Regions from separate parts of the Pectobacterium versatile genome, predicted to be linked through region 3. Evidence: predicted binding sites of a transcription regulator. Region 3 holds the regulator's gene; each other region holds the start of a gene.
The links. The regulator PhoB, encoded in region 3, activates phosphate uptake and scavenging genes when phosphate is short. The targets are predictions, from matches to a motif close to CTGTCATAAAACTGNCNNAT.
Positions count from the first base shown of each region.

Region 1 (2,205 bases), 1.7 Mb from region 3:
TTGATCGTAATCGATGTGGGTCGAGGTGGTGCCAATCAGCGAAATGGTATCGCCCGGCACCAAAATGTCGGCATCCGCCGGCTTACGGCAGCGGTTGATCACCATGTTGTTGATGCGGTGTCCAAGAATCAGTAGCGCGCCTTTTGCCGGGAACATGCGCACGCGCAGATCGGCATATTCCGCAATGTGTTGCCCCCAAATACCGCCCGCATTGACCACCACCTGTGCATAGATTTCTGTTTCTACACCTTTTTTATGGTCGAAAACGCGCACACCGGTAATACGGTCGCCCTGACGAATCAGCCCGATGACCTCATGATAGGTCAGCACTTCCGCGCCGTGTTCGCAGGCATCAATCATGTTGGCCGCCGTCAGGCGAAAGGGATCGACGGAGCCATCCGGCACACGCACCGCGCCAATCAGCGCCGGGTTTGCCGCCGGTTCCAGCCGTAGCGCTTCCTGCGGATCCAACGCCTGAGCGTGAATCCCAGCCTGCTGGCAGGCGGTAATAAACTGCGCCTGCCAGCCGAGATCGTCTTCGGGCAAGGTGATAAACAGACCGTCGGTAGGCTCAATACAGTGGCGAGCAATCCGCCGGAGAATCTGGTTTTCTTCAATACATTCGCGGGCAGACTCGCCATCGGTTACCGCATAGCGGGCGCCGCTGTGTAATAAGCCGTGATTACGCCCGGTCGCCCCGGTTGCAATGTCATAACGTTCAAGCAGCAGGCAGCGCAGTCCGCGCAGAGCACAGTCTCGTGCTGTACCCGCACCCGTCGCACCACCGCCGATGACAACCACGTCAGTTTCACGCCAGTTCCCCATGTTTTTCATTCTGCTCTCACTTCAGGCGGAGGGTATACATGTTGCTATTGGGACACAGAAAGAAGGGTTAATGTTTGATAAAGAGCAAAAGCGAACACTAAACGAAAATAAAGTGGGATTTAAAAACAATAAGTGTGATTTAGGTCACTAAAACCACACTGTGGAATTTTCCTATTCTGTTAACATGAGCGCAAAAATCGTCACAGTTTCATAAAAGTGTAACATTAGCGTCATGAATCACACTCATTTGCACGCTATCCCCTTACAATAACGTTCGTAATAGAACAAAAAAGCTATCGTTTTTTTTCGCATTGGAGATATCTATGCTGAGTATTTTTAGGCCCGCAGCCCACCAGCCGCGCGTGTCGCAAGAACACGTTGATCCGCTCTATCGCCGCCTGCGCTGGCAGATTTTCATGGGGATCTTTTTTGGCTACGCCGCCTACTATCTGGTGCGTAAAAACTTCGCACTCGCCATGCCTTATCTGATTGACCAGGGCTTCTCACGCGGTGACCTCGGTTTTGCGCTATCGGGTATCTCTATTGCCTACGGTTTTTCCAAATTCATCATGGGGTCGATATCCGACCGCTCTAACCCGCGCGTGTTCCTGCCTGCGGGTCTGATTCTGTCAGGTGCAGTCATGCTGTTCATGGGCTTCGTGCCGTGGGCAACGTCCAGCATTGCGATTATGTTCGTCCTGCTGTTCCTGTGCGGGTGGTTCCAGGGTATGGGTTGGCCGCCGTGCGGACGTACGATGGTTCACTGGTGGTCGCAGAAAGAACGTGGTGGCATCGTGTCCGTATGGAACTGTGCTCACAACGTCGGCGGTGGTATTCCTCCTCTGCTGTTCCTGCTGGGTATGGCCTGGTTCAACGACTGGAAAGCTGCACTCTATATGCCGGCCTTCGCCGCCATTTTGATTGCCATGATCGCTTTTGCACTGATGCGTGACACGCCGCAATCCTGTGGTCTGCCACCGATTGAAGAGTACAAAAACGATTATCCGGTTGATTACAATGAAAAAGCGGAAGAAGAACTGACGGCTAAGCAGATCTTCATGCAGTACGTTTTCCCCAACAAACTGCTGTGGTACATCGCGATCGCCAACGTCTTCGTTTACCTGCTGCGTTACGGTATCCTCGACTGGTCACCGACCTACCTGAAGGAAGTTAAACACTTCGCACTGGATAAGTCTTCCTGGGCCTATTTCTTCTACGAATATGCAGGTATTCCGGGCACACTGCTGTGCGGCTGGATGTCCGACAAGGTCTTCAAAGGTAACCGTGGTGCAACAGGCGTGTTCTTCATGACGCTGGTGACAATAGCAACTATCGTTTACTGGATGAACCCAGCCGGTAACCCGGGTGTGGACATGGCCT
Region 1 covers NZ_CP034276.1:4,587,578-4,589,782, forward strand. The annotation lists gene glpA (anaerobic glycerol-3-phosphate dehydrogenase subunit A) at 1-834, opposite strand, end outside; gene glpT (glycerol-3-phosphate transporter) at 1,149-2,205, shown strand, end outside.
Region 1: the regulator PhoB is predicted to act here: its motif matches at 1,031-1,050, upstream of glpT (glycerol-3-phosphate transporter).

Region 2 (2,205 bases), 1.3 Mb from region 3:
ACGCAGGTTGCTCAGGTAGCGCTTATCTTCGCCCGACGTTTCTGGCAGCTTGATCACCTGATCCATCGTGTCAGAGATACACATCAGCAAACGACGCACTCTGCTGCGATCGTCAGGGTTCAACTGATCGTAACTTTTCAGGTTATTCAGCAGGCCCTGTGTACGGTCAATCGCAATCATCACGCGTGAGCTGTCACAGTGGAACTCTTTCTGACCGTTGCCAGGAATCGTGCTTTCTGGCGTAGAAATCACTGGCGGAGACAGGTCGATAACGTGCGCCAACGCGTCGCCGTGCTGCTTGTAGTATTCCTGCAAATTGACAACGGCATCACGGGTACGGCTAATGTCATAGCCAGACGCGTTCATGTTGACAATAAACCCGGCTGGCGCGACGCCAATCAGCACCAGCATAATCAAGCCGATACCTTTCTGACCGTCGTTTGCACCGTGAGAGAAGCTCACACCAATCGCCGATAAAATCAGCGCGGTACGCGTCCAGAACGGCGGCTTACGTTTGCCGTCCTGCTTTTCGCGATCGACAGGCGTCAGATGCACGCGCTTGCGTTTTTTACTGTCGTTCCAGAACCGACGCAACACCAGCACCAGCAGGCCTGCCACCACCATCCCCACAATCGGCGAGAGCAGCAGAGACAGGAAAATGCTGATCATTTTCGGCACGTTCAACGCATCCACGACGGAAGTATCCGTCAACAGCGCGTTGGTCAAACCAATACCGATAATGGAGCCGATCAGCGTGTGAGAACTAGAGGCAGGAATACCGAAGTACCAGGTACCCAGGTTCCAGATAATGGCAGCCAGTAGCATGGAAAAGACCATGGCCAGACCGTGCGCCGAACTCACGTTCAGCAATAAATCCGTGGGGAGGAGGTGAACAATTGCATAGGCCACGCTCAGGCCGCCCAGCAACACACCAAAGAAATTAAAGACACCCGCCATAACAACGGCAAACTCGGCGCGCATGGCTCGGGTATAAATAACAGTGGCAACGGCATTCGCAGTATCGTGAAAACCGTTAATGGCTTCATACATTAGTACAAACAACAAAGCCAGTATCAACATCAGGCCGGTGTAGTAATCCAAACCGGCAAATAAATGTAGCATAAACGTTAGGCCATTTAGTGGTCATGAACGCGGCGCATTATCGGCGACAAGCAGGGGTCGGGAAAAGCGAAATATGACATTTTTTTGACTTAATATGTGACGACGATCGGTGGATGAACCACTTAATCAATAAAAATCAAATAATTATATATTTTTACTAAAATATGCAAATTGTTACGCTGGTGTCGAACAAAAACCAACACTACAATTTGCCGCCCTACGGCTTTCGGCCTGTGGCAATCCAAGAAGATAAAATCACTCATCGGAGAAATGCATTGTGGAACAGTTTGACGCTGTCATCATCGGTGCCGGTGCAGCAGGCATGTTTTGCGCGGCACAGGCAGGACAACGCGGACTGCGTGTTCTACTGCTCGATAACGGCAAGAAAGCTGGCCGGAAAATATTGATGTCCGGCGGCGGACGCTGCAACTTTACCAATATGTATGCAGAGCCAGCGGCCTATCTGTCTCACAATCCTCACTTTTGTAAATCGGCACTGGCGCGTTATACCCAGTGGGATTTCATCAGTCTGGTCAACAGCCACCGCATCGCTTATCACGAGAAAACGCTCGGCCAGTTATTCTGCGATGATTCCGCGCAGCAAATCGTGGACATGCTGGTAACAGAATGTGAGCGGGCGAACGTCACCCTCCGTCTGCGCAGTGAAGTGACCTCTGTGGATAAATCAGACGATCGGTTCACCGTCCAGCTAAGCAACGGCACAGCATTCCAGAGCGCATCGTTAGTCGTTGCCTGCGGCGGTCTGTCGATGCCCGGCCTGGGCGCGACGCCGTTCGGTTACCAGCTCGCCGCACAGTTCGGTATCAACGTACTCCCAACTCGTGCTGCGCTGGTGCCCTTTACGCTGCACAAACCGCTGCTCGAACAGTTGCAAACGCTCTCCGGCGTCTCCGTGCCTACCGTTGTCACCGCAGAAAACGGCGTGACGTTCCGTGAAAACATCCTGTTTACGCACCGCGGACTCTCTGGCCCCGCTATTTTGCAGATTTCCAGCTACTGGCAGGCCGGTGAATTCGTCACCATCAATCTACTGCCCGACCGCAATCTCACCCAGCTCATTAA
Region 2 covers NZ_CP034276.1:59,452-61,656, reverse strand. The annotation lists gene pitA (inorganic phosphate transporter PitA) at 1-1,122, opposite strand, end outside; gene EIP93_RS00260 (BaiN/RdsA family NAD(P)/FAD-dependent oxidoreductase) at 1,400-2,205, shown strand, end outside.
Region 2: the regulator PhoB is predicted to act here: its motif matches at 1,194-1,213, upstream of pitA (inorganic phosphate transporter PitA).

Region 3 (2,205 bases):
ACACCAGATTGGATACCGCACTGCGCAGCTGTTCTTCATTACCAAACACGCGGAGGCTTTCGTTCACACGAAAAACGATCTCATGTCGCCCCTGACTCAGCGTCTGCGCTTCACGCTGCAATACCCGCAGCATCAATGGAATATCGACTTTTTCATTCAGATCAATTGCCGTCGCCGCCTCAATACGGGACAAGGTCAGCAACTGTTTGACCAGCCCATCCATGCGCCGGGTCTGCTCCTGCATGGTGTTCAGCGCCTTCCCTCGCAGGGCCGCATCCAGCGTTTCTTCCTGCATCATTTCCAGATAGCCCTGCAACACCGTCAGCGGCGTACGCAGTTCATGGCTCACGTTGGCAAAAAAGTTACGTCTGGCGCCTTCAAGCTGGTGCATTTGCGTAATATCACGCACCACCATCAGTAGCTGCCCTTCGGAATAGGGCATGACGCGGAATTCAACATGGTGAGAATTATTCAACTGTAGCGTGAGAGGACGGCTAAAATCCTGTCCTTTCATGTAATTCGTGAATTCGGGATAGCGTAATAAGTTGAGGATATTCTGACCGTTATCCTCCGGCCAGCGGAAACTCAGCAGGTGCTGCGCCAGATGATTACACCAGAAGATCGTTCCTTCTTCGGTAGTGATCACCACGGCATCAGGCAAGGATTCGGCACCGCTGCGAAACCGTTTGATCAGGAGCGCCAGCTCACGGCGTCGACGTCGGTTACGCAACTGCATCTGATAGAGCCCGTAGAACAGCGGTTCCCAGCTCCAGCGGCCGGGCGGTGGCGTCATGCTGCGGTCAACCCACAGCCAATAAGAGAGTTTTAGCTGGTTATAAAAATTCCAGCACAGTAGGCCTAATACCGCGACCAGCAGAAACCAGGGCAGATAGCCAAAAATCAGCCCCAGCAGTAAAGCGGGCAAACAAAAAAAAGCCAGCTCCAATGCCAGCCTTTTCCAGGATAAACGTTCTAGCACGTTAATATTTCTCCGGTTACGATCACCTCAGTAACGCGTTGAAAAACGGTAGCCCGTTCCCCGAACGGTTTGCACCATTTTGTCATGTCCGCTGGTTTCCAGCGCTTTACGCAGGCGACGAATATGGACGTCGACAGTACGATCTTCAACATAAACGTTAGTGCCCCAAACGTGATTCAGCAACTGTTCCCGGCTATAAACACGTTCAGGATGCGTCATAAAGAAATGCAGCAGTTTAAATTCCGTCGGCCCCATGTCCAACGCGTGCTCTTCGGTCGTCACGCGGTGAGAGGAAGGGTCGAGGCTCAGGCCACGCATTTCAATCACTTCTTCCACCGCCATCGGTGAAATTCGGCGCATCACGGCTTTGATACGCGCCACCAATTCTTTGGGTGAAAACGGTTTGGTAATGTAATCATCCGCCCCCACTTCAAGCCCGCGCACGCGGTCTTCTTCTTCGCCACGCGCGGTCAACATCATCACCGGGATATCACGCGTCAGCGCCTCGCGCTTCATATGCTTAATGAATTGCAGGCCTGACCCGCCTGGCAGCATCCAGTCCAATAACACCAGTTCCGGGAATGGCTCCGACAGTTGCGTCACCGCGCTGTCATAGTCTTCAGCTTCAACGGGTTGATAACCATTTTGTTCCAGTACAAAGCAGACCATTTCACGAATTGGTGCTTCATCTTCCACGACTAATATGCGTTTTGCCATTGTTAATCCTGTCGTTAATCATCGTCGCTGTTAGCAGGCGGAGGCATTATGCGTCAGTTTTATGACAGATTTATGAAAAACGCACGGACCGCTCTGCACGATTGTTACAGCGCGTACATCCGATTTTTCGAGCCGCTTTCCAAACTCCTGATTCCACCGCGACAGCCACCGTCCCTGCTATATATAATCATGGCATTACGATGACAAAGCACCATGGCGACGACACACCCTTTCACATAATAAATAATGACAACGTCATCCACCGCCACGCGGCATGAATATCGAGAGAACACGATGCGCATTATCCACACCGCCGATTGGCATTTAGGGCAATATTTTTATACCAAAAGCCGCGCTGCTGAACATCAGGCTTTTCTGCACTGGCTTATCGCTCAGGTGGAACAACATCAGGTCGATGCTATTATAGTCGCAGGCGATATTTTTGATAACGGCTCGCCCCCCAGCTACGCGCGGGAAATGTATTATAGCTTCGTGGTAGAACTACAGCG
Region 3 covers NZ_CP034276.1:1,309,714-1,311,918, reverse strand. The annotation lists gene phoR (phosphate regulon sensor histidine kinase PhoR) at 1-979, opposite strand, end outside; gene phoB (phosphate response regulator transcription factor PhoB) at 1,007-1,696, opposite strand; gene sbcD (exonuclease subunit SbcD) at 1,991-2,205, shown strand, end outside.